4 regions of the Bacillus sp. KICET-3 genome follow, and region 1 is predicted to be linked to each of the others. Evidence: riboswitches for the same ligand, from Rfam matches in the RefSeq annotation. Region 1 holds a riboswitch; each other region holds the start of a gene.

Evidence for each region. A riboswitch is a leader RNA that binds a small molecule or an ion and turns the genes downstream of it on or off. The one in region 1 is predicted to bind S-adenosylmethionine.
Region 2: it holds a riboswitch for S-adenosylmethionine, as region 1 does, so the genes downstream of both, metN (methionine ABC transporter ATP-binding protein MetN) here and R5H20_RS11980 (M20 metallopeptidase family protein) in region 1, are expected to answer to the same signal.
Region 3: it holds a riboswitch for S-adenosylmethionine, as region 1 does, so the genes downstream of both, R5H20_RS05140 (methionine ABC transporter ATP-binding protein) here and R5H20_RS11980 (M20 metallopeptidase family protein) in region 1, are expected to answer to the same signal.
Region 4: it holds a riboswitch for S-adenosylmethionine, as region 1 does, so the genes downstream of both, R5H20_RS17815 (MetQ/NlpA family ABC transporter substrate-binding protein) here and R5H20_RS11980 (M20 metallopeptidase family protein) in region 1, are expected to answer to the same signal.

Annotation. Positions count from the first base shown of each region.
Region 1 is NZ_CP137345.1:2,348,310-2,356,448, reverse strand. It holds gene R5H20_RS12005 (DUF2309 domain-containing protein) at 1-668, shown strand, start outside; gene R5H20_RS12000 (carbonic anhydrase) at 686-1,174, shown strand; gene R5H20_RS11995 (hypothetical protein) at 2,207-2,719, opposite strand; partial or broken gene R5H20_RS11990 (Tn3 family transposase) at 3,404-3,682, opposite strand; partial or broken gene R5H20_RS11985 (UV damage repair protein UvrX) at 4,042-4,408, shown strand; gene R5H20_RS11980 (M20 metallopeptidase family protein) at 4,464-5,660, opposite strand; SAM riboswitch class I at 5,771-5,874, opposite strand; partial or broken gene R5H20_RS11975 (chitosanase) at 6,170-6,381, shown strand; partial or broken gene R5H20_RS11970 (M20/M25/M40 family metallo-hydrolase) at 6,846-7,047, shown strand; gene R5H20_RS11965 (VOC family protein) at 7,055-7,870, shown strand; gene R5H20_RS11960 (aliphatic sulfonate ABC transporter substrate-binding protein) at 7,893-8,139, shown strand, end outside.
Region 2 is NZ_CP137345.1:3,747,197-3,755,335, forward strand. It holds gene R5H20_RS19215 (cation diffusion facilitator family transporter) at 1-432, opposite strand, end outside; gene R5H20_RS19220 (YuzK family famiily protein) at 611-757, opposite strand; gene R5H20_RS19225 (carboxymuconolactone decarboxylase family protein) at 940-1,323, opposite strand; gene metQ (methionine ABC transporter substrate-binding lipoprotein MetQ) at 1,413-2,243, opposite strand; gene R5H20_RS19235 (methionine ABC transporter permease) at 2,257-2,925, opposite strand; gene metN (methionine ABC transporter ATP-binding protein MetN) at 2,918-3,943, opposite strand; SAM riboswitch class I at 4,050-4,156, opposite strand; gene R5H20_RS19245 (SCP2 sterol-binding domain-containing protein) at 4,358-4,705, opposite strand; gene R5H20_RS19250 (thioredoxin family protein) at 4,824-5,132, opposite strand; gene R5H20_RS19255 (toprim domain-containing protein) at 5,162-5,503, opposite strand; gene R5H20_RS19260 (YusG family protein) at 5,578-5,814, opposite strand; gene gcvH (glycine cleavage system protein GcvH) at 5,870-6,253, opposite strand; gene R5H20_RS19270 (arsenate reductase family protein) at 6,314-6,670, opposite strand; gene R5H20_RS19275 (acyl-CoA dehydrogenase family protein) at 6,789-8,139, opposite strand, start outside.
Region 3 is NZ_CP137345.1:1,032,299-1,040,437, forward strand. It holds gene R5H20_RS05125 (ABC transporter ATP-binding protein) at 1-623, shown strand, start outside; gene R5H20_RS05130 (ABC transporter permease) at 604-1,545, shown strand; gene cspB (cold shock-like protein CspB) at 1,652-1,852, opposite strand; SAM riboswitch class I at 2,184-2,299, shown strand; gene R5H20_RS05140 (methionine ABC transporter ATP-binding protein) at 2,397-3,401, shown strand; gene R5H20_RS05145 (methionine ABC transporter permease) at 3,403-4,053, shown strand; gene R5H20_RS05150 (MetQ/NlpA family ABC transporter substrate-binding protein) at 4,072-4,887, shown strand; gene R5H20_RS05155 (L-cystine transporter) at 5,018-6,403, shown strand; gene R5H20_RS05160 (hypothetical protein) at 6,447-6,794, opposite strand; gene R5H20_RS05165 (alpha/beta hydrolase family protein) at 6,843-7,289, opposite strand; gene R5H20_RS05170 (alpha/beta hydrolase family protein) at 7,297-8,139, opposite strand, start outside.
Region 4 is NZ_CP137345.1:3,500,219-3,508,357, reverse strand. It holds gene R5H20_RS17845 (ATP-binding cassette domain-containing protein) at 1-454, shown strand, start outside; gene R5H20_RS17840 (hypothetical protein) at 448-1,428, shown strand; gene R5H20_RS17835 (ABC transporter ATP-binding protein) at 1,444-2,142, shown strand; gene R5H20_RS17830 (ABC transporter permease) at 2,132-3,463, shown strand; gene cyoE (heme o synthase) at 3,589-4,512, opposite strand; gene R5H20_RS17820 (TetR/AcrR family transcriptional regulator) at 4,638-5,255, shown strand; SAM riboswitch class I at 5,469-5,576, shown strand; gene R5H20_RS17815 (MetQ/NlpA family ABC transporter substrate-binding protein) at 5,633-6,454, shown strand; gene R5H20_RS17810 (MDR family MFS transporter) at 6,583-7,761, shown strand; gene R5H20_RS17805 (DUF4257 domain-containing protein) at 7,976-8,139, shown strand, end outside.

The DNA of each region.
Region 1 (8,139 bases):
AACTCCCGGCTAAAGCTCAACAAGCGTTTGACCGGATCAACTCGGCGCTCCCCGATGTCAGCCGTACTGTCGGGGCCGAACGCTTAGGGGAGTTGCCGCAGCTTGGATATAAAAATCCGCGGCATGAAGTTGAGCGCTTCGCCGAAGATTGGAGCGAAGTCCGCCCCGAATGGGGACTGGCCCGAAACGCTTCATTCATCATCGGCTCACGCCGGCTTACACGGGGGGCCGATCTTGAGGGAAGGGCTTTTCTGCACAGCTATGACTGGCGGAAAGACGAAGACGGTTCCATCCTTAGCGGCATCATTTCAGGGCCGGGGACGGTGGCCCAATGGATCAATCTGCAGTACTACGCGTCAACCGTTGCACCGCATTACTATGGAAGCGGAAATAAAGCAACTCAAACCGTCACTTCCGGACTTGGCGTTATGCAGGGAAATGCAAGTGATTTGCTGGCAGGCCTCCCTTGGCAGTCTGTCATGCTGTCAGATCAAGAGATTTATCATGCGCCTCTCCGGCTGCTTGTTGTCATTGAAGCGCCCCGTGAACATATCGAACGGCTGCTTGAACAGGATCACCGCTTCCGTCGAAAAATGGAAAACGGCTGGATTATCCTTGCTTCGATCGATTCGCACGGGAACTGGGAGAACTGGACAAACACAAAATGATGAATGAGGTGAAAGTTATGGAAATAACAGAAAATAAAAATGTGTTGTTAATTACCGGGATGGAGGATAAGCTTGAACAGTCAATCTGCCATGCGGCAGCGATTCAGCCGGAAAAAACGGTCACTTTAAAAACCGTATTTTCTCACATTTCCCAGCCATACAGCGATTTAATGAGAGATATCATCACTCTTGTCTTCCAGAAAAAAATCGAGGAAATATTAATTGTTCGATCCAAAAATGAACAGGCGGCTGATATCGATCTTGAGGATTTTCCGCATGTAAGCGATAGATTACAGACTATCGATTACCTTTTTCAACATGGCAATCCAGAATTTCCATTCAGCAATCTGGATGAATGGCTGAATGGGGGAAAAAACGTTGCTCTAGGGATACAACAAAGCGTCGACCTGATTCGGAGACATCCGTTAATCCCTTCGCATGTCAAAGTCCGCGGCTTTTTAATAAACATGGAACATGAGGAATTAATAGAAATTGAAGACTACTAGAAAAATGGAGCCGAAGATGACTCGGCTCCATTTTTCTTTAAGGCTGTGAGAGCGATTCCGGTCCTTGTATACAAGCACAGGCTGATATAGCTTTTTGTTGGACGGGGAAAACTGGGTTATAGATCGCAATTTCGTACAGCTAAAAAAGCACTTAAAAGTAACAGTTCGAATATAGAGTTAAATTGATTTAGAGCGATTCTTTATGCCATGAATTGAATGACACTCTACAATCAAACAAAGGCTTAATATCATTGCGCTGACCAGAAAGCTCCTCCAAATTAATTTTTTTATAGATTATCCAGATCTATTTAAAGACCGGAAATAAAGACAAATCTGTTAAAATAGTCTCTAGATTGGAATGATTTTCCGTTATAATGCTGGGCTATTGGAGTGGGACATGACGCTATGGTCTCTAGGAATAAATCAAAAACGTTTGAATCCTGGCATAAATGGTGAAGTCCGAAAAAACAAGACGGGGTCCGCAGATGCACCGACAATACTGGCATCGCGCTCATGGAAAAATCAAGAACATGATATTGACAACAATAGAAAGGACCTTGTTGCAACCCCTTGCCGCTCTTAAGGAGGAAGAAATGAAAAGACTAAAGGCCCTGTTAATTTTATCAAACATGCTTATAATCACAGTGGCGTGTGACTTGCTGCCTGCTGGTAGAATTCTTAAAAAACGAATTTCAATTAAAAGATGATTGGAATGAAACTCTATTGTTAAAAACAGTAAGAGTATCTAAGAACCGGATGGATTTCAACTGTCTGGGCGACGGCAGGGCATTCCTGGAGGCCGCCTGCCCTCTATCGATGCAGCTTTCGTTCAGGTCCAGTTTCCAGCCATGATAGATGGACCTTAAACGCCTGGCGTTTTCACACCGATGGCGGGGGAGAGCCGCCGAAGATCCTTTAGGTGACCGTCCGCGGTACGGCGACTTCTGAGCGGAAAAGAGAACGCCTTAAAATTGCTTTCAACAAAATAAGAAAAGGTGTGCAGTTGATAAGAATGCACACCTCTTTGGCGTTTTACGGCTTATAAAATGTGACATGTTTCCCATCTCTGTTAAACCAGCCTCTGAAAGCCCAGTTATCCCAGCCGCCGTCGCCTTTGTTGGTGAATTCTCCGCTTTCAAACACCCAGATGCCGTACACCACTCCGTTCAGAACGGCGGATCCATAGAATTTGACTCCATTGAAGTGATCTTCGTATTCCTGGCTTAAATTAAATACCATGACATTATAACGCTGTCCCGCAGCGTAAAAGGTAGATTCCATCATGTTTTTGACAAAACCGCTTCGATTCGCATTTTGCACAACCGCATCTCGAATTGAATTTGCTATGCCGAGGACGTCAAAATTCACGTTGAAATTAACAGCAGCAGCGCTTGGCTTAAATTGTTTAAGACTCATTGTTTCTTTAACGTTCGGTGCAGATGAAACAGTGCGGTCAGCCTCTTTTTCTTTAGCATGGGCAAAAACCGGCAGACAGGAAGAAGCGATCATCATAGCGGTGATGGGCGCGATTATCTTTTTCTTCAATCCATTTCCTCCTCGAGATTTTTAAATGAGTGTTAAATCAATAGGCAAACAACAGACAACTTGTTTATCGTTTCCGGATCCATCTCCCCCTTTCCTTGGGGATAAGTATACAAATTTTCAAATTTAGAATAATGATGCGAAATGGGTATTTTCTGATCAGACGAAAATCATCAAAACGGGGGGGAGAAAGAATATAACATGGGGTAGAGTGATAAGGCATATAGAACAATCGGGGCTTATTTAATAAAATGAATAGTGCACTTTACTTCTGCCAGGACAAAATCACAATTGTTTTTCAACATGATCCAAACAATCTATTTTTTCAGTGACTTAAAAGAGGACGTTAATAAAATAGGAATGATATAAAAATAAGACCTCCCTTAACGTTGCTGAAGGTGGAGTATCCGCCTAACATGCAATAAAAAGGCAGACTCTTTTTCCAAGAGTCTGCCTTTTTATTCTTTTCTGCACAGGAATACCGCCCGCCTTTCGGTCGTGTCCGGCTTCTGTTCATCTCCAGCTGTCGGCCGCCGCAGCCTACGACACATGGCCATGAAAAAACGGACGCCTTCCCGATGATCTGGACGGGGTCACTCCAACAAAACGCGGATTTACAACGTTAAGAAATCCGAATACAAAAAAGAGCCGGTTTTAACCACGTTAAGCGTGTAACCGGCCTGATTACTATTCTTGACTTAATGGCCGCAATGTTTCTAAGGTGGTAGCCCCTTTTGGGTCAAAGCGATATTCACCAAGGAAGTTGATATGCTCCCAACCCAATGGAGACACGTGTTTTAATAAATCCTTCCGTAAGGTTCCTTTGCTTCGGAGTAAATCCGTAGCCTTGGATAGATAAACGGCATTCCAAACACTAATGGCATTAATCAGTATGCTTAATGCACTTGCTCGCTGCAGCTGATCCTGTAAAGCACGTTCTCTTAATTCCCCATGTTTTCCGAAGAAAGGTACAGAATGGAAAAGAAGTAGAAATTCAGACAGCACTTAAGAAGTCAAAAGTAAGCGAGCTTGAGCTTCCAGAAAAACTTTGGACTGTCATTCAAGCTTCAGGTCCATGGTTTAACATTGAGGAATAATCTTACCAGGATCGATTTAACAAAGGGCAAGTGATGTTTGCGAAGGAAGATGACTTAAGTTAAAGATATTAAATGGGGGAGAACAATATGAAAAAACAAGTACTATTTAAAAAGCACAATTTGAATATGTCTGGGAATCTTCATTTGCCAAATGAAATGGATGATAACGGGAAATATCCAGCTCTTATAGTTTTGCATCCGGCTGGTGAAGTAAAGGAACAGACGGCTGCTGTAAGCCTCGGGATTGAATACAGCCGTGATGAGCTCGGTGGGGAATTGAAGCCCCTTCAAATATCACGCTTGATCTTTATCACATATGCCTTACATTATTTGACCACTTTTATGAAGGAAAAACAGTTCGAAAAATTTCCGTTTCTCTTTCCAATATTCAGGATGATAACCAGATCCAGCTCGATCTATTTCGCCCCAATCAAGAAAAAAGCGGATCCTCGGGTACGTTATGGACGGTATAAGGGAACGGTATGGCTCATCGGCACTTTTACGAGCCGTTTCTTATACAAACGCCGGAACCGCCCGTCTGCGATCAAAGCTTGTCGGCGGACCACCAAGCATAGAAAGGAGAATGCTGCGATAGTGGCCGCTAAGCCGAATAATATAAGTGCAATTTTCTTCTTCAAGACATTTCCTCTTTAGCTTCCCAATAGCGAGAATACGATTTTCGTGAATGCTTTCTCCGTGATGAGCAATGCCCGCTCATCGATGTCGAATTTTGGATGATGATGCGGATAGTGTGTGGCTGTATCCTCATTGCGGCAGCCGACTTTAAAAAAGCTGCCGGGTTTTTCCTGCAAGTAATAAGCGAAATCCTCTGCTCCCATCCCGGTTTCAAGTTCTATTAACTGTTCTTCACCGAATTGTTCAGAGAATAGCCGCTGCAAAAAAGCAGTTTCCTTTGGATGGTTATAAAGCGCAGGATAGCCGTGCAGGTAATCGATAGAATAAGTCGCATCGAAACCGCTCGTGATTCCAGAAACGATGGCTTCTATTTGCTGTCTGACCTGCTTGCGGATGTCGGCATTGAATGTCCGGACTGTGCCTTCCAGTTTGGCGGTATCCGGTATGACATTGAATGCGTTACCTGACTGGAAGACACCCAAAGTCACCACTGCTGATTCCAGCGGGCTGACTCTTCGGCTGACAATTTTCTGCAAAGCACTTACGATATCACTGCCGATGACGATTGGATCGACAGCCTCTTGTGGTGCTGCGCCATGACCGCCTTTTCCTTGGATGGTGATCGCAAATTTATCCACTGCGGCCATTTTGACTCCTTCACCAACGCCGATCTTCCCGACAGGGGCAGCAGAGTTAAGATGAGCACCATAAACATAATCGACACCGTCAAGTGCGCCATCTTCAATCATTGCCTTGGCACCGCCGGGCGGTACTTCCTCAGCAGGCTGGAACAGGAAGACAACTTTGCCTTTCAGGCTGTCTTTATGCTTGATCAATGCTTTGGCAGTCCCCAGCAAAGCAGCAGTATGGCCGTCATGTCCGCAAGCGTGCATCACGCCAGGTGTTTTGGATCGATAGGGTGTTTCTTTCTCATCCTCTATCGGCAGGGCATCGAAATCAGCTCTGAGGGCAATCGTAGGTCCTGCCTCTTTCCCTGACAGCGATGCGACGATGCCATACCCGCCGATTTCTGTCTGGATATCTTCGTAGCCGAAGCTGCGCAGCTTATCGGCGATGAAACGGGCGGTTTTCGTCTCCTGAAAACTTAATTCAGGATGCTGATGCAGATATCGCCGCCATTCGACGACTTCTGCGAAATCACTTTCCAATTCTGCATGTACCTCTGCAAGTGTCTGCTTCATGGTCTCCATCATGTAGCCTCCTGTGTAATAATCTTGACATTTCCAATGTAATTAGTCGGATTTTACCTTTAAAAAAGACCCCTTCCGAATAGAAGAGGGCCTTTTTTAAGCTTCCGCTCTTCTTATCTTCGGTGACAAACACCTGGAATTAGCACAGTACTGCGGCTTGCAGCCTGTTGCTTTGGCTTCGCAGGGCCATTCCCTCCACCAATCTTGATAAGAAATATTAGTTGTAAGGATAGACCGAAAAGTTCTGGGTGTCAATCCTATTTTTTAACTTAGAGTGCCCTCAGAAACTGCTGTAGCTAAAAAATTCAACAGAAATAATTGTACTTGATAGAAAATTTTTAAAAATGACTTGACCGGATTTTACTGTATGTTAACATATACTTCAGGAAAATTATACAAAGTTTCCCATTTGGGATAATGATGCAAAATGAGTATTTTCTGATCAGACGGAAATCATCAAAACGATGGGAGAAAAAATATAACGTGGGATGGAGCGATAAGGCATATAGAACAATCTAGATGAGAAGAAATGGCTAAATAAATTCTTGGACGTACGCTATGATGACCTGATGAATCCGGCGGATCCCGACACCCGAGATGTGTGGAGAGAATCGGTTGCCCGTGTGGATGTGTTTCGCTCTATCTCAAGTCGAACAACTACAATCTAAACGGACCGATACATGTTCAATCAAAAGAATACGGTGATTTCGCCATCAAGTAGGCAGCGAGGGGAACGAAACCGGCTGCACCCTTTGGCTCTTGCAGCCAGAATACACTGCTGTCCCGTATGGCCTGACCTGTTAAAATAACCCCCCGCCATGTTATTTTGGCGGGGGTTAAGGTGCATGAACCGATCTGAGCAAGTAAGTGTTTTTTACTGCAGCCATTTATTCTTGGCGTAAAATAGCATCGCTGGAGCTACCCCTATAAAATTAAAAAAATCATTAAACCTACTTGATTAATGGGTTTAGTTGGTTTAATATCAATTATTAATAAACATTGTGAAAGTTCTAAATTAAGAGACATCTGATTGGTCAACCAAAGGATGCAGAAATGATTGATTATTTCATTCATTTCTGCATCCTTTTTTGTTTATTAAATATGGTTATAAACACTAAAGATAGGTTGGTGGAAGAGTTGGAAATTGATTTCTATAAAAGAACTTCAAAATCGTTATGAAGAAATGGTGTAATTGGCATCATTGAAAGTGTCAAGCCAGGGAAAACTATCGCATTTCGAGCAGATTTTGATGCATTGCCGATTCAAGATGAAAAAAGTGTCCTATAAATCCACAATCGAAGGGGTAATGCACGCTTGTGGCCATAATGGTCATAATACATCAAGCTTACTAGGAGTAGCAAAAGTATTGAGCGATGACGGAGAGGAGAATGATTATGGGATTTCGATTTGATCATCTCGTACATTTTGTAAACAGTCCATTAAAAGCGATTGAAGAATACAACAAATTGGGGCTATACGCAGTAGAAGGAGGCAAACATGAATACCTTGGTACGTATAACTCCCTTAGTTATTTCGATTTAAGCTACATAGAATTGATTGGTGTGTATGATCCACAATTAGTAGAGTCAGCTGCTGATATTAAATACAGCTTAAGGAAGACATTTCAAAATGAAAATTTTGTGGAAGGCTTATCAAGAATAGCTCTTCGATCAACTGATTTAGAGGCCGAGGCAGAGCGTTTTCGAAGTTTAGGCTTAGAAGTATATGGTCCTTCCCCATTCAGTAGAAGAAGACCTGATGGCAGCATTGTTAGTTGGGAGCTGCTACATGTTGGGAAATCCGGTGAAAAGCTTGAATTACCATTTTTTATAGAATGGGGCGAAAAAGATGATGATCGTAAACAGAATTTAATAAATCGATCTGTTATCGCTGAGCATCCAAAAGGGAACATTTCGTTATCATCAGTTGCATTTGCAGTCCCAGATTTCAAGGGTGCAATTGAAAAGTGGTCCAACTATTTAAACTTAAAAACTGAAGAACCATTTGTTGATGAATCGTTAAACGCCAACGGTCAACGATTAAAACTAGACGGTGGGGATATAGTATTTTACAGTCCAATTGGAGACGGGATAGTTTCACAAACTCTAAAAAATCGAGGAGAAAAGCCATTTTTAGTTGAATTTACAGATTCAGATCATGAAGGAGATTTTCAAGTAATGGGTTCTATATATAGATTTTCAAAAAAATAAGTAAAAAGGGGAATGTATATCAATGATTATAAAAAAATCAAAATTAGTCCTAGGATTTGTTCTATTAATGTCAGCATTACTTATAATCACTGGTTGCGGATCATCAAAAACAAGTTCAGATAGTAAAGATACAAAAGTCATAAAAATTGGTTATCAAAAAGGAAATACATTAAATATCCTAAAGGAAAGTGGATTTTTAGAAGAAGCGTTAGAGAAAGACGGTTACAAAGTAGAATGGAAACTTTTCACACACGGGGGCACATTATTAG
Region 2 (8,139 bases), 1.4 Mb from region 1:
GGCAGCCGCAATATTGACGGCCAGTCCGACAACGGCGATTCCCAGCATGCCGGCGCTTGCAACTTCAGGAGGGCTGAAAAAGCGATGATACGCTTCCCAAAAAATATAAATCGAGATCGCGAGCAATGTGATGCCGTTGATAAAAGCAGCCAATATCTCAAAACGCTTGTACCCATATGTTTTGCTGGTGTTTGCCTCCTTTCCTCCAAACGCAAGGGCAGCGAGGCTTAATCCAAGGGCAGCCGCATCACTGAGCATATGTCCGGCATCGGACAAAAGAGCGAGGCTGTTGGTCATCATTCCGCCGATGAATTCGATCACCATAAAGGCGAAAATCAGGCCGAAGCTGATGAACAATGCTTTTCTGTTGGCGTTGTGGCCATGATGATGGCTGTGCTTTCCATGACTGTGATGATTGTGTGAATGACTCATCATAAACTCCTCCTTTTCAACCCGGGAAGCTTCATTTTAATTATATATGATCATATGTTCATATATTGATTTTATCTCTTTCTATTTAGACGGTCAACCGTTTTCTTCAATCATTTTGCTTCAGGAAGCATGTTTTGGGAAGGAATGAGAAAGGACGGAATGATATCCGTCCCCCCCTTTAACCTGTCATCATCAGATCCAAGACGATTTCCTTGCTTTTTTTGTATTGCTCTTCACGCTTTTTCTCCACTTCAAGACGAACAGCATGGCTTCTCGTGTATTCGCCGTAGCCGATGCCGTGCGACCTGTGCATCGCTTTTTCCATTTCCGCCGTGAATTCAAGGTCAAGCTGGTCTCTGCTTGAACAAATAATGAATCATCCTTTCAGACTTTCCTACATGATACTCATCATATGCACAATATGGCAAAGTTGAATGTGCTGTCTATATACCCGGATATCTCTGAAAAGGCGGAGATTCACCAGCGAAGCCCCGGGGTGTCTGGGCATCAGTGCTTCATTTGCTTGAATTCTTCCATCGCCTGCAAAACGAGTGTCACCGACTGACTCATCGCCGCTCCTCCGCCAAATGCGGCGGTGACGCCGACAGCTTCCAGAATTTCTTCCTCTGTCGCTCCTCCGTCAAGGCACCCCTTGACATGGTAGATGATGCAATATTCATCCTGTGAGCTGATGCTGATGCCGAGAGCGATCAGCTGCTTTTCTTTTTCACTGAGTGCTCCTTTTTTAAAACATTCTTGTGTAAACTCATTGTATTTGGCGGCAATCCCGGGCATTTTTTCTGAAAAGATGCCGATTCCCGCTTTATACTCATGCAATGCCGATTCGATGATGCCTTCTGATTCCTGCTGGTTCACGTGCGCTTCCTCCATTTGTGTTAGATTTTTTCTTTATTATGGACAACTTTTTGCAAAATACGCGCCAAAAAAACCCCGGTTTTAAACAAACCGGGGTTTCATTTTTATTCTGTTACAGGAAGAACTGATCCTTCATATTTTTTGTCAATGAATTCTTTGATTTTATCTGAGTGCAATACTTCCATCAGCGCTTTGATTTTGGCAGAGTCTTCATCACCTTTGCGAACAGCGATAATGTTCGCGTAAGGATTGTCTTTAGGAGACTCAAGCTCGATGGAGTCCGTTTTCGGGTTCAGCTTGTTTTGGATCGCATAGTTCACATTGATGAACACGGCGTCAGCTTCATTGGCTTCATAAGCTTTTGCTGTCATTTCCGGCGTGATATTGTTTTCGATTTTCAGGTTTTTCTTGTTTTCCGTGATGTCTTTCACCGTCGCGTTGACTTTTTCTATACCGGATTTTAATTTGATCAGACCGGCATTTTCAAGCATTGTCAGCATGCGGCCCTGCTCAGCGGCGTTGTTGCTCATGATAATCTTCGCTCCCTCAGGAAGCTCTTTCAACGATTTATACTTTTTGGAGTAGATGCCGAATGGCTCAAGGTGAACCGCACCGACATTCGCAAGTTTGTAATCTTTGTTTTCTTTCATTTCCTGTTCAAGATACGGAACGTGCTGGAAGTAGTTTGCGTCAAGATCTTTGGACGCGAGCGCCTTGTTGATCAGCTTGTAGTCGGTAAATTTCTTGATTTGCAGGTCATAGCCTTTTTCCTTCAAAAGCGGTTTTGCCTGTTCAAGAATTTCCGCATGAGGTGTCGGCGTCGCTCCGACAGTGATGACTTTGCTGTCCTGATCGCCTTGGCTGCTTGAAGATCCGCAGGCGGCCAAAATGCCGGCAAAAATAATGAACAAAGCAGTTAATAAACCTTTTTTCATTTGGATAGCCTCCCTAACGTTTGTCTAATTTGTTTGTTATGAAATCTCCAATAAATTGGATGATAAATACGATGGCTAAAATAAAGATGGTTGCAATTACAATAATATCGGTGTTATTCATTTGAAACCCGTCGACATATGCAAGGTTGCCTAGTCCTCCGGAACCGATCGCGCCTGCCATAGCTGTTGAACCGATAAGCGCGATCGCCGTGACCGTGATGCCTGAAATAAGAGCGGGCATTGATTCCGGCAGAAGAACTTTGAAAATGATTGTCGACGTTTTCGCCCCCATTGATTTCGCCGCTTCGATCACGCCTTTATCGACTTCCCGCAAAGCGATTTCCACTAGCCGGGCATAAAACGGAGCTGAGGCGACAATCAATGCCGGCAAAGCTGCGTTCGGCCCCAAAATGGTTCCCATTATTATTTTTGTAAAGCTGAGCAAAATGATAATTAATATAATAAACGGGATGGACCGGAATACATTGACGACCGCTGCAATCACGGCGTTTACCGCCTTGTTTTGCCATATATTTCCCTTGGATGTTAAGTACAGCAGCAAACCGAGAATAATCCCGATGATAAACGCAAACAAAAGCGATATCCCTGTCATATAAACCGTTTCGTATGTCGCATTCCACAGGTTCTCCATATTCACATTAGGAAACCATTTTTCAAACATTTGTGATCACCTCTGCTTCTACCTGACGGCTCTTGATGAACTCGACCACTCTGCTGACTTCGCCCGCATCCCCGTCCACATGAATGAATAGGGAGCCGTATGCGCCGTCTTGAGTCTGCGAAATTTTCCCTTGAAGAATATTGACTTCAACATCAAATTTCCGGATGATCTGGGTGATAAGCGGCGATTCGGCGGCTTCGCCGACAAATGTAAGCTGAATCGTCTGACCGGTTTTCGTTTCCTCAAGGAAGTGTTTCAAGGTTTCCTTTGTCTCTTCCGGTTCTGTCACCTGCTGGACAAAGCGTTTTGTCATGTCTTCCTTCGGCTTCCTGAACACGTTCAGTACATCGCCTTCTTCAACAACCCTTCCGTTCTCCATGACCGCCACTCTGTGGCAGATTTTCCTGATGACGTGCATTTCATGGGTGATCATGACGATCGTCAGCCCCAATCTTTCGTTGATATCAGACAGAAGACCCAGGATCGAGTCAGTCGTCTGCGGATCAAGCGCAGATGTCGCTTCATCACAAAGGAGTACTTTCGGATTGTTGGCGAGCGCTCTTGCAATGCCCACACGCTGCTTCTGGCCTCCGCTCAGCTGGGAAGGATAAGCATTTTCCTTTCCTTCAAGACCGACGAGCTTAATCAGTTCATCAACCCGTTTTAAGCGTTTTTCTTTTTTCACGCCGGCAATTTCCAGCGGAAACGCGATATTGTCGCGGACCGTTCTCGACCATAAAAGGTTGAAATGCTGAAAGATCATGCTGATTTCCTGCCGCGCTTCCCTCAGCTTCTTCCCTTTAATTTGGCTGATCGTTCTGCCCGCTACCTCAACGGTTCCGGATGTCGGCTTTTCCAGTCCGTTCAAGAGGCGGATCAAGGAGCTTTTTCCGGCTCCGCTATATCCAATAATTCCGAAGATTTCACCTTTTTTGATTGCAAGGGTGACATCTTGGACAGCATTGACATCTCCATGCTTTGACCGATAAACCTTTGAAACATGCTGAAGATTTATCAAAGTCATCACCTGCTTTCTTGCTCTATTCTTCGAGGTCCAATCATATTGATGAAAAAAAGCCTTTCTGCACACATGAGCAGAAAGGCTTTTGAAAAGCTCGGCCTTTCTCTCATCTTTCAAAGCATACGCTTCGCGTGAATTGGCACCATTTCAACGACTGTTGATGGTTGCCGGGTTTCATAGGGCACTTCCCTCCACCTCTCTTGATAAGAGAATCATATATTTTATTTTTGATAATGATGATCGGAATTCTTCAAGTAGGATATCATGTGGAAAAATAGTTGTCAACTATTTTTCGTGAGACAAATGTCCTACCAGCTTCTGTATCTAAAAAACCAAAAAGAGGCGGGCTCCGCCAGCCCGCCGTCCAGATCATACGGAGTGAAATATGTCAATTTTTCAACATCTGAATGTTTATGAATGAAGGTCGCTGTTTTTGAAGAACCCGTCTGTCAGCCATAAAATCGCTTCAAGCTTCAATAAAGCCCTGAAAGAGCCTTTGACTTTGACACTGCCGCGCTGAACGAGCTGCTGTAATGAAATGTCCCCGTGAAGAAGGTCAATAATCTCGCTTTGCTCTCCAAAAAAAGTCAAATGAGCTTTTTCAACAGGCGAAGATTTTTCCATTTCCCCCTGCTCATTAATCATTAATGTGAAAGCTTCTTTTTCTCCTTGAAAGGTGATCAGCAAAGCTGTTGTGGATAATAGAGGTTTTAAAAAAGGAGCCCGATCCTCTCTTTCTACCAATCCTATTTTCTCCAACTGTATAACCTCCCGTCAATTGGTCATACATACAGATTCTCTGTATACAGCGGGAGTCCTTTATGATTTGCTCGACAAGTTTGAAGGTTATTTCCCGAGAAATATGTCAAAAACGCCCTTAATCAACAGCATTTTGTTTAATCGTATCATATAAGTAAGAAACAGAATGAAAAGCGTATTCTTTTTTGACGATGCGGCCATTTTTGTAAACAATAAAGCATGGCACGCTTTCAATTTGATTCTCTTTGGCGAATGTCGGGGAATAATTGAGATTATTTTTATAGAAAGGGACATCCGGAAGCATTTCATCAACGACTTCCAGCATTCTGCCTGCTAGCTGGCAGGTTCCGCAGAATGGAGTATATAAATACAAAAGACATGTTTGCCGGCCAAGCTGTTTTAGATCTCGTTCCTCAAATTCCTGCATAAGTTGAACCGCACCTCAATACTTTCTTATCATAAAAATTTTGCGTTTACCCGGATATCGGCCCGGAAAAGGATCTCTGCTACGTGATGATAAGGTGCAGCAGCGACTTCCTTGTAAACCTTGTCAATGTATAAATGGGACGCTTCTGGCAATTCCCTTTTCAGCTGCCTGCGCAGCTTTTCGCCGGAATCATCGGCATCAACCAAAATATAGACGTCTTGATCATACAGAGTTTCGGCAAACTCATCGAGTTTGGATAGACTGATCGTTCCATTTGTGCAGATGATGTCAAGGGGCTCTTCGATGACATGCTTTACTTTCAGCTTATCGGATTTCCCTTCAACGATTATTACTTTTCCATTTATTGGCACTTAGATCACCTTTTGAGAGAAAAATAGATTCATTTCAAAAAAAAGGCAGTGAACACTTTCACCGCCTGAGCCGATTAACACCAGCCTTGATGATCATCACAATCCACATATTTTGCGTCCGGTTTCTTTACAGTATCAGCCATTTTGTAAAATTTTTGATTCTGGAATGAGTATCCGGACTTTAAATCGTATTGATCCATGCCGGTCATGCGGCCGATCGGTTCATTCTCATGATACAGCTGCATGCCGCCATTTTCAAAACGGCCTTGAACATGTTCTGTTATATCGATTTTCTCTTTTCCCAGCGTCAATTGGACACCCCCCTTATCTCCTAGAGTATCCAAATGACGGGTGATTATCCTAAAATCAGTCTTCTTTAATCATTTCGTCATACTGTTCTGCTGTCATCAGGCTGTCAATTTCTGAAGCGTCAGCAGGTTCAACGACAATCATCCATGCCTTTTCATATGGAGATTCATTTACAAATTCCGGGTTATCATCTAAATCTTCGTTCACTTCAACAACTTTCCCGTTGATCGGAGCATATAATTCGGATACGGTTTTTACAGACTCGACGCTTCCAAAAGGCTCGTCCGCTTTAATTTCGTCTCCTACTTCAGGAAGCTCGACAAAGACGATGTCTCCAAGCTCGGATTGAGCGAAATCGGTAATCCCGATTCTCACTTTGTCCCCTTCTGTTTTGACCCATTCATGCTCTTCGGAATAACGCAGTTCTTTTGGTGTGCTCATGCTAACCCCTCCATATATTGTTTTCATTCTCTTACATTGAAGATATCACATTTTCATGCATTATAACCAGTATGTCTTAAATTCATCTTCTTTAAAACCGACCGTTACCTTCTTGCCGTCAGTCGTAATCGGGCGCTTGATCAGCATTCCGTCCGAAGCCAGCAGTTCGAGCTGTTCCTCCTCTGACATCCCCTGAAGCTTATCCTTTAAGCCAAGCTCGCGGTACTTCTGCCCGCTTGTGTTAAAGAATTTTTTTAATTCAAGTCCGCTTTTTTCATAGAGCTCCTTCAGCTTTTCCTTGCTGGGCGGCTGTTCGGCGATATGTATCCCGTTTACCTCTTTGCCGTGGTCTTCAAGCCATTTTTTCGCTTTTCGGCACGTCCCGCATTTCGGGTACCAATAAAAGTCTAAAGCCATATATTCACCCCTCTCGGTTAATCGAGGCTATTTTAACACAGATCGTTTTAAAAACCTAAAACGTTGCTTTATTCTAAAAGCACTGCAAAGCCCCGCTCGATGGGCGGGGCTTATGGCTTTACACGATGAATTTCTCCGCTTGAAAGACTTCCTTGGCGGCCCGGCGTTTTTTCTCAATGACATTGACAGGTGTAAAGCGGGTCAATTTGCGTAGAGCGGAAAGCATCATCCGCAGCGAATCGCCGGATTCCATCGCAATCAAGGATTCTTTTGCATGACTTTCAATCTCTTGAAAGGCTTCCTGTGTGAAAATCTGCGTGTACAGAATTTTTTGCGCATTTTTTTCTTCGCCTGCGTCAATGACGGCTTTTTCTGTTCTTAAGACGGCCGATTCCATTGCATACACCTGGCTGACAATATCTGCGATGTTGACCAGAATTTCCTGTTCATTATCAATAGCCTTTCCGTATTTTTGCGCGGCCAGGCCTGCGATGAGGAGCGCGATCTTTTTGGCGTTTTTCAGCAGGTACTTTTCCTGATCCAATACGCCGTCTCCCGGTTCTTCAGGCATAAGCATCATCAGCTCTTCCTGAAGCGCCTTTGCTTTTTCAAAAAGCGGCAGTTCTCCTTTCAAGGCTTTTTTCAAGTATGTGCCCGGAACGATCAGGCGGTTGATTTCATTTGTTCCTTCAAAAATCCGGTTGATTCTTGAGTCGCGGTAAGCACGCTCAACTTCGTATTCCTGCATGAAACCATATCCGCCGTGGATTTGGACGCCTTCGTCGACTATATAATCAAGCGTTTCCGAGCCGAACACTTTATTTAATGAGCATTCGATTGCATATTCGGCGATCGATTTTGCCACCTGGCGGCCGTCCTGTTGATCTTCGGCAGAAAGGGTGCCCATTTTGTCTTCAAAAAGCCCGACTGTCCGATAAACAGAGCTTTCCATCGCATACAATTTTGCAGACATATTCGCGATCTTTTCGCCGATTAAACTAAAGCTGGAAATCGGCGTCTGAAACTGGCGGCGCTGATTGGCGTAAGCGGCGGAAAGCTCGATCACCCGTTTGGAAGCGCCGATCGTCCCGACAGCCAGCTTGTAGCGGCCGATATTCAAAATATTGAAGGCGATGACGTGTCCTTTTCCCGCCTCTCCCAGCAGGTTTTCTTTCGGAACGTGCACCTGGTCTAAAATGAGCGTCCGGGTTGATGAGCCTTTAATGCCCATTTTTTTCTCTTCCGGACCGGTTGAGACGCCAGGATAGTCTTTTTCAACAATGAATGCCGAAAAATGTTCTCCGTCTATTTTCGCATAGACGACAAATATATCAGCGAAAGCGGAGTTGGTAATCCACTGTTTTTCCCCGTTCAGGATATAGTGTGTACCGGCCTCATTCAAAACGGCCGTCGTCTTCGCCCCCAGTGCGTCAGACCCCGAACCCGGTTCTGTTAATGCATAGGCGGCA
Region 3 (8,139 bases), 1.3 Mb from region 1:
CAAAAGGCGTGACAAAAAAGAAAATTGACGAAATCGTCGAGTTAGTCGGACTGAAGAACAGAATCCACGATAAGGTCAAAACATACTCTTTAGGTATGAGGCAAAGGCTCGGTCTCGCCCAAAGCCTTCTGCACGATCCGAAGCTCTTGATCCTTGATGAGCCCACAAACGGTCTTGATCCGGCCGGTATTCGGGAGATTCGTGATTATTTGCGGAAGCTGGCAAGGGAAAAAGGTATGGCGGTCATCGTTTCAAGCCACCTGCTTTCAGAAATGGAGCTGATGTGCGACAGAATCGGGATCATTCAAAACGGCAAACTGCGCGACATTCAGCAAGTACATGTCCCTGCCGCCGATGAGGAAAAACGCTATTATATTCAAGCTGACGATACTGAATCCCTGATACGGCAGGCCGCGGCTTTCGGGGATATGAAAATTGAAAAAGCGGAAAACGGCATTGAGCTCAGCCTCCGGAAAGACGATGTGCCTGATTTTATTAAACATTTAACCGACAGCGGGGCCCGCTTATATGAAGTAAAAGCCGTTAACAAATCATTGGAAGACAGATTCCTGGAAATCACCGCAGATAAGGGGGAGGCTCAGCATGTTCAATCTCATCGTTAATGAATGGATCAAGATTTTCAACCGAAAAGGAACATACTTCATGATCGGGATATTGCTGCTATCTGTGATCGGATTGGGCATTCTGACAAAGACGATCGGAGAGACAGATCAAAACGCAGACTGGAAAAAGGAACTGGCGCAGGAAAATGCGGATATGAAGGAACAGCTTAAAGGAGTCAGCAATCCGGCTCTTGAAAAAAGCTACGAAAGATCGACCGCGATTAATGAGTATCGAATCAAGCATGATTTGCCGGAAGATGGAAAGTATTCGGCACTGTCGTTCATCAGCGATGCCAGTGATGTGATCTCCTTCGCCGGACTGTTTGTGATTACGGTGGCGGCGGGAATCGTTGCGAATGAATTCAGCTGGGGAACGGTGAAGCTGCTTGTCATCCGGCCGATCAGCCGCTTTAAAATTCTGCTCGCAAAATATGTAACAGTCCTGCTGTTTGCATTGGCTTTGCTTTTCATATTGTTTGCAAGCGCGGGCATTACAGGTCTTGCTTTGTTCGGAGCGGGTGATGGCAGCCAGGTACACTTGGTGTATGCCAACGGAAGCGTTCAAGAAAAAAGTCTTTTATTGCACCTGGCCGGCAGCTATTTGCTGAATTCAATCTCGCTCTTGATGATGTCGACCATGGCCTTTATGATTTCAGCGGTTTTCAGAAACAGTTCACTTGCTGTAGGCATTTCGATTTTCCTTTTAGCTGTGGGCGGTACGGTAACAAATCTTCTCGCAGTAAAATTTGACTGGGTGAAATACATCTTATTTGCCAACACAGATCTCACCCAATACTTTGACGGAGTTCCGCTTGTTTCAGGAATGACGCTGGGATTCTCGATCGCGGTGCTGGCTGTCTATTTTATCGTTTTTCAAGTGCTCGCCTTCGGTGTATTCACAAAGAGAGACATCGCTTCATAAGCCGCAAAAAAGCCTCACGCCTGTTTTCCGGGCATGAGGCTTTTTTAAAATAAAAGACTGCTGACATTCAGTCAGCAGTCCCGTATGAAGATCAGCGGTTCACAGCTTACGCTTTTGTTACGTTAGCAGCTTGCGGTCCGCGGTTTCCTTCAACGATTTCGAAAGATACAGATTGGCCTTCTTCCAAAGTTTTGAAGCCTTCGCCTTGAATAGCAGAGAAATGAACGAATACATCGTCTTGTCCTTCAACTTCGATGAATCCGAAACCTTTTTCAGAGTTGAACCATTTTACTTTACCTTCTAGCATGAAATTTCCTCCTAAAGCGATAACGCTTAAATTCACTATTCTTGCTCTAAAACAAACTTCCAAGACGAAAACTCTTACAAAACTTTCTTCTTAAAGATAGTTCGAACAAAAATAATTACCTTTACTTTACCAGTGTTTAAGCGAAATTACAACTGTTAAACGCAATTTTTTTGAAAAAATATGCGGCGGCAGATTTTTCTTAAAACAGCAGGCGTTCATACCGGTAAAAGTTTTGATTCGGGCTGTGCTATCTTCCTGAAATTTTTAAATATTCAATTGACAACACCTCAAAGAAGCTGTAAAGTTAGGTAAAACTTCATACACAACATACTTCTTATTCAGAGAGGCGGAGGGAATTGGCCCTATGAAGCCTCGGCAGCGGGTTCTGTGCGAAACAGAATACTGTGCCAACTCCAACAAGCCGATATTAGGCTTGGAAGATAAGAAGAGCGGATGCACTCTATTTTACCTGAGTCTAAAGGCTTCTTCTTATTTTCAAAAGAGGAAGCCTTTTTTGTTATTCAAAAACAGCGGAGGGATGACCATGATTACATTTCAGGGAGTTGAAAAGGTCTATGACAGAGGCGGAGAGAAAATCCGGGCGCTGAATGGCATAGACCTTCATGTTAATAAAGGAGACATATACGGTGTGATCGGATTTAGCGGAGCGGGCAAAAGCACGCTGATCCGCTGCGTTAATTTTCTGGAAAAACCGACGGCGGGAAAGGTTTTGGTAGGCGGTCAGGATTTAACGTCCTTGTCGAAAAGCGAAATACGTTCTGTGAAACGGAAAATCGGAATGGTTTTTCAGCATTTTAATCTTTTAAATTCGAAAACGATTTTTGCGAATGTGGCAGCGCCGCTGGCGCTCGTGAAAACGCCGAAAGCCGAAATCAAACAAAAGGTGACAGAGCTGCTTCGGTTTGTCGGTCTCGAGGACAAAGCCGGCGCCTATCCGGATCAGCTTTCAGGAGGGCAGAAACAGCGGGTCGGCATCGCACGGGCACTAGCGACAAATCCGGAGGTTCTGCTTTGTGATGAAGCGACCTCTGCGCTTGATCCGCAAACGACGAGCGACATTCTCAAGCTGTTAAAGCGCGTCAATGAACAATACAACATCACGATTCTGTTAATCACCCATGAAATGAATGTCGCAAGGGAAATTTGCGACAAAGTCGCGGTGATTGAAAAAGGAAAAATCATTGAATCAGGCAGCGTATTTGACGTTTTTTCCGCTCCGAAAACGGAAACGGCCAAAAATTTTATCCGTTCGGCCATTGATCATGAGATTCCCGAGTCGATCCAAAAATTAAATAAAAAGCATCTCTATCAATTTCAATTTGTCGGGGAATCATCAGAAAGGCCGTTGCTTTCCCAAGTATCAAAGCGTTTCGATGTTGATGTTAATATTCTACACGGAACGATAACGGAGCTGCAGGGAATTCCTTTTGGAAGCATGACGGTCGAACTGCAGGGGGAGGACGGTGAAATCAGGCGGGCGCTCGATTTCGTCGCAACAGAAAACATTCGAGTCAAGGAGGTTAATTGACATGCTTGTTACATATGGCCAAATCATCGACGCGCTGGTCGAAACGATTCAAATGACGATTTTCTCGCTTCTGTTTTCAAGCATTATCGGTATTCCGCTCGGGATTCTCCTCGTTGTGACAAGAAAGGGGCATCTCCTCGAAAATACAGCGGTTTTTACGGTGATTAATGTCATCATCAATATTTTCCGATCTGTTCCGTTTATCATCTTAATGGTCGCTTTGATTCCGATTACGCGGCTGATTGTGGGAACTTCGATCGGGACATGGGCGGCGGTTGTTCCGCTTACGTTTTATGCCGGACCGTATATCGCAAGGCTTGTCGAAAATTCGCTGCTTGAAGTGGAGCCGGGGGTGATTGAAGCTGCCGAAGCAATGGGAGCGACGCCGCGGCAGATCATTTTCCGGTTTTTGATTCCGGAAGCACTTGGTTCTTTAGTGTTAAGCTTTACAGTTGCGACTGTAGGCTTGGTCGGGGCTTCAGCGATGGCAGGAGCAATAGGCGCCGGCGGGCTTGGGGATTTGGCGATTACATACGGCTACCAGAGATTTGATACCATGACGATGATCGTGACGGTGGCGATACTTGTCATTGTTGTTCAAGGATTGCAGTCATCAGGGAATGTGCTGTCCAAAAAATTAAGAAGACGATAAAAAGAGAGGTATGCAGCTATGAAAAAATTTGCTTTTATTACGATTTTTCTTTTCATTATAAGTGTGTTTGCCGGATGCTCAAATTCGGAAAGCGGAACCATTAAAATCGGTGTCAGCGGGACGGATACAAGGGTATGGGATTATGTGAAGAAAAAAGCCGAAAAGGAAGGCTTGAAAATTGAAATCGTCAAATATTCGGACTATGTTCAGCCGAATATGGCCTTGGCAAGCGGAGACATTGACGCAAACGCCTTTCAGACGATATCCTATTTCAATTCATTTAAAAAAGAGCGCAATCTTGATTTATCACCGGTCGGGACGACAATCATCGCGCCGATGGGCATTTATTCGGATCATTACAAATCGGTTAAGGACATTCCAGACGGCGCAAAAATCGCAGTTCCGAGTGAAGCGACAAACATGGGAAGAGCGCTTCTTCTCCTGCAGCAGGCCGGTTTGCTGCAATTGAAAGACGGCTTTGACGGCAATGGTACGCTTGATGCGATCAAGAAAAATCCCAAGAAGCTTGAGATCACGACAGTAGCCGCAGAACAGACGCCGCGGGCGCTTCCCGATGTTGCTGCCTCTGTCATCAATAACGGAATCGCGGTCGATGCCGGGCTGAATCCGGTCAAAGATTCGATTGAGCTTGAAGACGAAACAGCTACGCCGTACATCAATATCATCGCCGCCAGAACAGAAGACCGGAACAGCGAAGATTTACAAAAGATTGTCAAATTGTATCAGTCTGACGATACTGCCGAATTTATCAAAAAAGAATTCAAAGGAGCTCAGCTTCCAACGTTTGTTCCGCTTAAAGAAATCGGGGAATAACAACTTTTCGCCGTGCTCCGATCATACGATTGTAAAGAATGGTGAATATCGTTAATTCCTACTTGACCAATAAGCTTTATTATACTATAGTTTTCTAATGTAAAAAAATTCTGGGGGTGCTTTTGTTATTATGGCATTTTTCGTTATTATAAATATTCTCGTCATGCTTGGCCTGATGGCGCTCCTTTATATGATGCAAAAAAAACATGTTTCGTTTTCCAAGAGAGTGTTTACCGCTCTGGGGCTCGGAATTGTCTTTGGGTTTGCTTTGCATTTTATATATGGTTCGTCTTCAGAAACGCTGACTCAGACATCAGATTGGTACAACATTGCCGGCAGCGGCTATGTCAAGTTTTTGCAGATGGTTGTTATGCCGCTTGTTTTCATCTCGATTTTAGGGGCTTTTACAAAACTTAAATTGACAAATAACATCGGGAAAATCAGCGGCCTTATCATCGGCATTCTGATTGCAACGACTGCTGTCGCCGCGGCGGTGGGAATTGCATCAGCGCTTTCTTTTGATCTCAAGGCCGTCCATGTTGACCAGGGCAGTGCAGAAACTTCGAGAGGCGCTGAATTGGAACAAAAATCGCAGGCGATGGAAGCCAAAACGCTTCCTCAGCAGATTGTCGAGCTGCTACCGGGAAATCCATTCTTAGACTTTACGGGGGCAAGACCGACATCAACGATCGCGGTCGTTATTTTCGCCGCAATTCTGGGGATGGCATACCTTGGCGTCAAGAAAAAACAGCCTGAGCAAGCAGAGCTCTTTAAAAAAATGGTTGATGCCGTCTATGCGATCGTCATGCGTGTTGTGACACTGATTTTGAGGCTGACACCTTACGGGGTATTGGCGATTATGACAAATACGATCGCCACAAGCGATCTCGACAGCATCGTCAAGCTCGGGAAATTTGTACTCGCGTCTTATGTGGCGCTGATCGTGATGTTCATCATTCATTTGCTGCTGATTACAATCAGCGGACTGAATCCTGTGACATACTTGAAAAAAGCATTGCCGGTGCTCATTTTTGCGTTCACTTCAAGATCAAGCGCAGGCGCTTTGCCTTTGAACATTAAAACGCAAAGAAGCCTCGGTGTTCCTGAAGGAATCGCAAACTTTGCCGGTTCATTCGGCCTGTCGATCGGCCAAAACGGCTGTGCAGGGATATATCCCGCGATGCTTGCGATCATGATCGCGCCGACGATTGGCCAAAATCCGCTTGATCCGTCATTCCTCATCACCGTGATTGCCGTTGTTGCCATCAGCTCTTTCGGTGTAGCAGGCGTCGGCGGCGGTGCTACATTTGCGGCGCTTCTCGTCTTATCGGCTTTAAATATGCCGGTTGCGCTTGCAGGATTGCTGATTTCAGTCGAACCGCTCATCGATATGGGGCGTACGGCACTTAATGTCAGCGGCAGCATGACGTCCGGCCTTGTCACAAGTAAGGTGACAAAGGAGCTTGAAACAGACACGTATCATGACCGCACAAATATTATCGAAGCTGAAATCTAAAAAAGGACCCGCACCGCTTGTTTAAGCGTGTGCGGGTTTTTTGCTAATATGTGCGGTTTGTTTGGCTCCACGGCTGCTCGTCATGAAATGGCGCATTAGTTTGATTTGCGGTCGTGAAGCTTGATGAATCTTGATTGGCGTTATGATCCGCCTGATGCTGTGGGCTGCCTTGACCGCTTTGCATTTGGCTTCCGGGATTGAATGCCTGCTTGATCAAATCGGCCGGATTCATCATCATGTCTTTCGCTGAGCTTTTCAGACGCTGTCCGTTTATTCGGCCTGCAAACATGCTTGCGACCCTCTTGCGGATTTCCGATGAAAAAGCCATCGTCAGCGCGGCAGATCCGAGAACTAAAACAGCGGGGTGAATGCCGGTTCTTCTTCTGAACAAATGGTTAACCTCCTTTTTATGTATTACCATCCCCCGACCGTCTTTGTTTTATTCTAAAGCTCCGGCGGCAGCGCTTAACCGGTGTTTTTCAAAGAAGCTGAAAATAGCGGTAAAAGCCATCACTTTGTTTTCCTGTTTGGAAAAGCCGTGCCCCTCATCTTCCATGACAAGGTAGTCAATATCCCTTCCCAGATCCTTCAGCTGGTCTACAATCTGGTCGGATTCTTCCTTGACAACGCGGGGATCATTTGCGCCTTGGATGATCAGCATCGGCCGTGTCATATTCTCGAGATATGTGATCGGAGAATCGGCTGTCATTTTTTCCTGATCGCGCTCCGGATGTCCGACCCATTTCTCCATAAGAGGGCGCCAGAACGCCGGAACAGATGTGTAAAACGTAAACAGGTTGCTGGTTGCTGACCCCGAATATATCAACGACAGCACGGAAATACTCGGGATGTCTCCCGTGCAGCAGCAGTGCCATATATCCGCCAAAGCTGCCTCACATCAAAAACAGTTTATCCCGCTCGGCGAGCTTCTGGTCGATCAGCCATTCAATTCCGTACACCATGTCGAGACGCGGCCCTTCTCCCCAATCCTGCTCGACCATTTGATAAAACGTGTAGCCGTAGTTCGCAGAGCCCCGGAAATTCGGCGCGAACACTTGATAGCCCATTTTTGCAGCGATTTGAAAAATATCATAAAACCTGAGGTGTTCATAGTGCTGCGGACCGCCGTGCGGCCATATGATCGTAAAACCGTTTGCATCCTGAGGATCGGGCTTAAACAGCAAGCCTTCGATCGGCAGTCCGTCAAAGGACGGATAAACGACTGTTTCCGGATAAGAAAGGTCATCTTCAAAAAAACCAGGGACCGCATGTTTTGTTAGCTGCCGCCATTCGGCTTCGTTTTTTGTTTTCACATATATATTGTTCGGTTTCGTCGGTGTTGATCCGAGAATGTACAGCGAGCCGGATGGGGCGCAGACCATCTTGGCGATAGAAGAACATGGGCAATCTACAGAACGGCTGTTTCCCGTTTTTGTGTCATATTGGAACAGCACATCGTTTACGCCTTTTTTTTCAACAATATAAAGGTATTTTCCTTCCTGATCAGCCTGAATGGCTGTCATTTCCGTTTTGTCTATCGAGAAGAGCGGGGTGAATGTATCAGTAGAAATGCTGTATGACGCAAGATATGAAAATTCGGAATCGTAGTTCGTTGTTACATATAGCATGTCGTCTGATGGAAAATATGATGAATATACCATGTGCGGTTTTTTTTCATCAGGAACGACCGGTCCTGCTTTTCCGTCAGAGGTTTGAATCATACAGACCGAATGGCT
Region 4 (8,139 bases), 1.2 Mb from region 1:
CATCCGTCCGGCCGTCATATTGCTTGATGAACCGACAGACGGCATCGATGCGGTCACAAGGCATGACGTTTTGCAGCTGATGGTCGATGAAGTGGCTGAACACAATACGACCATTCTAATCACATCCCACAGGCTCGAAGATATTGAGCGGATGTGCAACCGGATCGGTTTTCTCGAAGACAATACATTGTCGAATGTCATGGATCTTGACGATCTGAAAGAAGACTTTATGAAAATTCAAATGGTGTTTGAAGAAGATGTCAATTTGAAAATCAGGGAGAGAGAAATACCTGTTTTAGATCATTCAGGCGTGTTTTACACCGTGCTGATTCCGAAACAAGACGATGTCAGCAGGCAGTTTCTTAAAAGTTTGTCTCCCAAGGTATGGAACGAGCTTCCTGTCAGCCTTGAGGAAGTATTCATCGCGAAGTTTGGAGGGAAGCGAAGATGGTAGACCGCGGGCTGATTTATAAAGAATGGAAACAGCATCAAGCTTTGTTACTGGCGATTTTTTTTCTTTTGTTTTTAAGCACTCCTCTTTCAATTATAAGTGAATACTTTTCCTATCAGGGATGTTTGAATAATGACAATTGGAATCCTAGAGATTGCCAATTTTATCTGAATTATCAATCTGGCGGCTCGCTTCAGTTTTTCTGGGCGCCCGGCGTTTTTTTGGCCGTAGCCCAGCTGGGGCTTGAGCGAAGCAGAGGGCTGCTGGATTTTACATTAAGCTTGCCGTATTCCAGAGGCCAGGTGTTTCATACGAAATTTTGGATGGGCGGAACGGTTTTAGTAGGCGCCCAGCTGCTTGGCTACCTGTTGTCAAAACTGTTGATCATCCTTCTCAAGCCCGGCAGCGTCGAGTTTTTCGACCACTTTATGATTGGTTCAATGATCATCAGTTTGATGGCGTATTCTCTTGTCATGGCCGCAGGAGCGCTGACAGGCAATCTGTTTGCGCAGCTTTTAACATCTTTTACGGTTACGATTTTGCCTTTTTTAATTGTGGTTATACCTGCTCTAAATCTCAGAGTCATTATAGGAAGGGAGCTGTTTTGGGATCAATTGCCAATTATTGATTCTCAAATTTTTCAGTATATGATTCCGATTATTTATGTCAATCCGGTGTGGGTCACGGATTCAAAATATATTTTGCTGATTCCGGCTGCTATGGGCATTTTGTTTTATGTTATCGGATATATCAGCTTTGTGAAACATCCGAGCGAGCGAAGCGGCAGCTTTTTCTTATGGAAACAGCTTGATCGGCCGATTCACATATTTGTCATTATCGCCAGTATTCTCTCATTTGGATATTTTGGATACGGCGCCAGCGAGTCAATGATAGGATATGTGCTCGGCATGATTCTGGGCGCGGTAATCGGCTTTTTCATCAGCTATTTTGCCATTTATAAAAAAATGAAGCATTAGTAAAGGAGAGAGAACATGATCGACATTCAACATATTCACCATTCATTCAAAATCGGAAAAAAGGGGAGGGAAAATGAAATCAAGGTATTGAAGGATGTCTCACTTACCGTCGAGAAAGGGGAAATCGCCTGCATCGTCGGGCGGAGCGGCTCGGGGAAATCGACGCTGTTAAATTTGATTTCCGGCTATATCGCGCCGACGAAAGGAAAGATCGTTATCGGCGGTACGGATGTGACGGGATTCAGCGAAAAGGAGTGGGCGAAATTCCGGCTTGAGAATTTCGGCTTTATCTTTCAAAGCTTTCAGCTGATTCCGAGCTTGACGACATTTGAAAATATTGAGCTGCCCCTGACATTAAAAGGCGTCCATCCGTCAGAGCGGAAACAAAAAGTCACAGAAATGCTGCACAGGGTCGGTCTTGAAAACCACGCCGGCCATTTTCCGAACGAGCTTTCCGGCGGACAGCAGCAGCGGGTCAGCATCGCGCGGGCGCTGATTTTAAACCCGTCGATCATTTTGGCGGACGAGCCGACAGGAAGTCTTGACTCTGAAACAGAGCAGGAAATCCTTGAATTCATCAAGCAGCTCAACAGAGAAAGAGGCATCACGTTTATCATCATCACCCACGATGATGAGGTGGCGTCCATCGCAGATACGAAATTCCATTTATTTGACGGCGTTTTGGAGAAAGGGGAAGAGACTGTTGAAGTTTAAGGACCAGTTGAAATTTATTAGAAGAAATATGAAGAAAAACCGCCTTCGGGTGTTTATGACGATACTTGCCACTACAGTAGCCTGCGCGTTTTTAATCGTGCTCGCCTCCGTCGGCTTCGGGCTGCAAAAGTCGATGACCGATCAGCTGATGAGAGAGCAGATTGTCACGAAAATCGATGTCATGGGCAAGGATGGGCAAGGCGACAAGCCTGTTCAGAAGAAAGACTTACAAGAATTTGAGAAACGCGGCGATGTAGCAGCCGTTATCGAACGTACAAAAGTGATGGTGCCTGTAGAAGCCAAGTTTGGCAATCGGACCAATGGGCAAATTGGTTATATTACACTTACTGATATGGCTGCAGAGCAGAAAGCAAACATTAAATTGGACCGCGGCCGCGTGGCGAAATCGCCGAATGAAATCGTCGTCGGCTATCATTTTGGCAATCAGCTGTGGACGAAAAAAGAAGCGAAAGACTTTGAGAAGCAGCAAGAAAACAATCCAGATGATGTAAAACAACCTAAAGGATATGAAAAAGACATTCTCGGTAAGACGATAGAATTAAAGATTGCAAAGTTAGATGAAAAGACAGGAGAAAAAGGTAAGGAAAAAACGTATGACTTTAAGATTGTCGGGGTAATGGAAAAACCTTCTTATGATTGGGTGAGGGATTCCAGCGTCTATGTCAGCAATGACATGCAAAAAGGGATTACCGATTTTCTGAAAGCGGATAAAGACAGCGGTGATATAGAAAAAGAACTGACAGTCTATGCGGACAACTTTGAACATGTCGATCAGCTTACGAAAGATTTGGAAGACAAAGGCTTCTACGTCGATTCAGTGACCAAAAGACTTGACAGCATCAATCTGTTTTTTACGGCTTTTAAAATCGGACTGATTTTCGTCGGGGTGATTGCCATATTGATTTCTGCGATCGGCATTTTCAACACGATGACAATGGCCGTCACGGAGCGGACCCAGGAGATCGGAATCATGAAAGCGATCGGCGCAAGCCCGAACGTCATCCGCAAAATGTTTTTAATGGAAAGCGCCTATATCGGCTTTATCGGATCTGTAGTCGGCATCATCATTTCATACGGCGTCAGCTTTTTGGTGAACAAGATTCTCCCGGTTATTTTGTCATCCGTTTCCCAAGGGGAAGGAACCGCACAGGAGTTCAGCATCACGTTCTCCTATATTCCGGTGAGCCTTGTCATCATCGCGAGCGTTATCAGTATGGGAGTAGCGATTCTGTCAGGCTTGAATCCGGCCGTCAAAGCGACGAGAACGAACGTGCTGACAGCATTAAGAAGAGAGCTGTAGTTTGAAAGCCGGCGGATTGCCGGCTTTTTATTTTTTTAAAAAACTGACTATATAAATTCATTTTTTGTAAACACGGGTATTGGCGTTTTGATGAATGGGGAAGAAATTGTTGCAGCCTTTTACCATTATAAATCAATTTCTTCCAAAAAAATGCCCGTTAGAGAATAGGCAATTACCGTTGAAAAGAAGACAGTCATATGAAACAGGGAATAAATAAACATTAATTTTGCCCATTTCTCCGATTCCATCTTTTTGTAACCAAAAATGCTTAAAATAATCCACAGAACATTTAAAAGAAGTGCTGATAACATAAGACCATGGCTTAATGGCCCGAGAAGAAAACTTGTTGCGGTTAAAACAATTAAATAAATATTGGTTTGTATATATGTCCTTTTAACGCCTTTGACAACGGGAAGCATTGGAACCTTAGCAGCTTTATATTCATCGTGTTTACGAATGGCGATTGAATAAAAATGCGGCATTTGCCAAATAACCGCAATCATAAATAAACCGAGAACAGCAGGATGTGTAATGTCTGGATGAATAGCCGACCAACCAATTAAAAGCGGCATTGCTCCAGAGATGCTTCCCACTTCTGTATTATAGATTGTTCTTCTCTTGCTCCACATCGTATATGGGACAATATAAAAAAATAAACCTAAAAACCCTAGAAATGCTGCAAGAGGAGTTGTTAATAAAAGACATGACATTCCGGTTGCTGCCATGGAGATCCCGAGCCATAATACTGTTTTAGGTTTTATTTCTCCTGTTACAGTAGGTCTTTTTTTGGTTCTCTCCATGATACAGTCGATATCCCGGTCATATAAGTTATTAAAAGCGCCTGCCGCTCCCATTACTAATATTGAGCCAATTAGAGCAAAGGTTATTTCCGAAAGTTTCTCAACAGGGCCGATTTTGTATGTATATAATGACAAAGTTAGTCCGGCAAACATCGGGATCAAATTTGACTTAATAATCCCTGATTTAATAGTTTGAGCCAAAATGGTTGATAAAGCCCTTTTCTGTGTAAGGTTTTTTTCTGTCTGCATTGCGCCCCCTCTTCCCCTTTTTGATCGTCATTCAATTGCAGTTTTTATACTGGTTGGAATTTAAATACTATATGGTATATTAATTCTGCGTGGTATGCTTGTCAAGTGAAAAAGGAGGAAGACAAATGGTCAGAAGAAGATTAACCCAAGAGGAGCGAAAAAAAGAAACACGGAAGCTGCTTTTAGAAGCAGCGGTAGAAATCTTTGCCCAAATGGGCTTTTACGGAGCCACTGTTGACAAAATTGCAGAACATGCTGGATTTAGCAAGGGTGCGTTCTATGCTCATTTTCATTCCAAAGAAGAGCTATTTCTTACCATTTTGGAACAACAAATGGAAGCGCATGTGGACAATATTCGCAACGTAATTAAGCAACATCAATCGCTTTCACATTTTATCGAAACAATAGATAAATATTTCCTTTCAGTCGCTCAGAAAAATCGAACATTGAGCATGCTTAATATGGAATTTCTTCTTTATGCGATGCGTGAAGAATCTGTGCGTCATAAATGGTCCGGCATGATAACTGAATCTGTAAAACAAATATCAAAAGCTATTAATGAATTGATGTTAAGTGAGAATTACGAATCTGATCTATCAACGGACGAAATAGCATGGACCATTCTTTCGTTAGAAAATGGCATGGCGATATTCTATTATATAAATCAAGATCTTATGCCTCTAAATTTATATGGGAAATCATTGCGGAATATGTTACTGCCCCATATTAAGGAAGAGAATTAAAAAAACGAAAAAAACCTTACATAAGATGCCGGAATTTGAGCGGTTTTTTAAAAGAGATAAGCTATTCAATCACTTTTCGGAGTATGCTTTTAATCCTTACAGCGCTGTGACGTTGAAAAGCAACAAGCAAAAGCTGAAGAGAAAAAGCAAAAAACTTCTTGCAAATCTTAATATTCATACGTAAAATAAAAGGAATTCAAAAATCAAATAGGTAGCTTATGAAGAGAGATGGAGGGACTGGCCCTGTGAAATCTCAGCAACCTGCATATATGCAAGGTGCTAAATCCAGCAGAATGTCAGACGCATTCTGAAAGATAAGTGAGGAACTCTTTCAGATGGGCTGAAAGAGTTTTTTTTATGTTAAGGGGGAGAACGGAATGAAGAAATGGACAAAGCTATGGTCTTCACTTGTATTGGCGGGAATGATCGGACTTCTGGCCGCATGCGGAAACAGCGCGGCAAATGGAGGCAAGACGATCAAAATCGGCGCCACCGCAGGGCCGTACTACGATATGGTCACAAAGGCGATCAAGCCTGAGCTCGAGAAAAAAGGCTATCAAGTGGAAGCGATTGAGTTTACGGACTATGTACAGCCGAACACGGCGTTAAGCGAAGGCGACCTTGACGCCAATCTGTTTCAGCATGAAGTTTTTATGAAAGCTTACAATAAAGAAAACAACAAAAATCTGGCGGCGCTGATTTCAGTGCCGACCGCGCCGATGGGACTCTATTCTTCCAAGTACAAACATCTGCAAGACATCAAGCCGGGTGCGGAAGTGGCGATTCCAAATGATCCGGCCAATGCGGCCAGAGCGTTTTTAACCTTAAAGGATCAAGGGCTGATTCAACTGAAAGACGGCATCGATACATTAAAGGCGTCTGAACGCGATATCACGGACAATCCGAAAAAGCTGACATTTAAACAGCTTGAATCCGCCAATTTGCCAAGGGCGGTGGAGGATCTTGACATCGCAGCCGTGCCGGGCAATTTCGCACTTTCCGCCAATATGAAATTGCAGGATGCCCTGGCGCTGGAAAACATGCCTGACCGCTATCGCAACCAAGTCGTTGTGGACGGAAAAAACAAGGATAAACAATTCGCCAAAGATTTAAAAGAAGCGGTCGAATCCAAGGCTTTCGAAGAAACGATCGACAAAGAATTTGCCGGGTTTGGAAAGCCGAAATGGATGACTGAATAACCGAATGCGAAATCCCCTTTTCTAAAAAGGGGATTTTTTATGCCAAAACCGAAAATCAATCAATTGAAAAAAACGGCCAAAACGAATAGAATCTAGAAGGAATGAAAATGAGAAAGAAGGAACAAACAATGCCGCGTACTCTATGGCTGCTGGTCATCGGGATGTTTATCAATGTAACGGGGGCTTCTTTTTTGTGGCCGCTGAACACCATCTATATTCATCAGCATTTGGGCAAATCCTTAACTGCAGCCGGGTTTGTGCTGATGCTGAACTCCGGCGCAAATGTCATCGGAAATTTGTGCGGCGGTTTTCTGTTCGATAAAATCGGCGGGTTTAAATCGGTTATTCTCGGAATTGTCATTACGTTTGCCAGTCTTTCGGGCCTAGTGTTTTTTCATGACTGGTTCGCTTATATTGTCCTGCTGGCAATCGCTGGCTTCGGATCAGGGGTTGTGTTTCCGGCGTGTTATGCAATGGCCGGATCGGTTTGGCCTGAGGGCGGAAGAAAGGCTTTTAATGCCGTATATGTAGCGCAAAATGCCGGAGTTGCGGTCGGCTCTGCGCTGGGAGGAATCGTCGCATCCTTTTCCTTTGCCTACGTCTTTTTCGCCAATGCGATGCTTTACGCCGTTTTTTTCGCAATCGCGTTTTTCGGTTTCAGACACATCCGCACAGAACCCGCAGTGCAGTCAACTGTTTTAGACCATGCTGCCGCAGGAAGCGGAAAATCAAGATTTTCAGCTCTTATGCTTGTATGTACGGGCTATCTTCTCGGATGGGTCGCTTATTCCCAATGGTCTTCAACAATCGCTTCACATACCCAGGAGCTTGGCATATCCCTCGGCAAGTACAGCCTGCTGTGGACTGTAAACGGCGCCCTCATCGTGTTGGGACAGCCTGTCATCGGCTTATTTGTGAAACGGTTCGCCAAATCTCTAAAAAAACAAATCGTTATCGGTTTTGTCATCTTTATATTCGCTTACGGCATTCTCTTCGCCGCCGAATCGTTCCAGGCGTTCCTTGGAGCGATGATTGTGCTGACGCTCGGGGAAATGCTTGTCTGGCCGGCTGTTCCGACCATTGCCAACCGCCTCGCTCCGCGGGGGAAAGAGGGATTTTACCAAGGATTTGTCAACAGTATGGCAACAGGCGGCAGGATGATCGGGCCTCTGTTTGGCGGAATGCTTGTTGATGCCTTCAGCATGCAGGTATTGTTGGCCGTGCTGATCGTTTTATTGCTGGTCAGCATTGGAACAGCGTTTTTATATGAACGAAAAGAAAAGCAGCTCTCCGTTCACCAGGACTGATATAGAAAAAATAGGTAAATGTAATTATGTGAAAATGAATCGAAGGAATCAAGATTATCATTGCGTTCTTCACATATAATGGAAGAAACAAGCTTTTTTTCTTCAGAGACAGAACACATTTTCTGTGGTAGTATCGAAAATCATCGCAAAGGGTCTAGGGGGGCTGCTTGATGGCCTGAAGTCGCTTGACTAAACTAAGGGCTTTAGGAAGGTGATGAAGATGCTGCATCAAGTGTTGGTTGCTTGTTTGATTGGAGGGATTATGGGGGTTCTCGGGCACATTAAAAAAAGAGGCCGCCTTGAGAAACCCAGAACAACGAAACGATTTATCTATCTTGGCTTTTTTGAAGATATCCTTGTCGGCATGGTCGCCTCTAT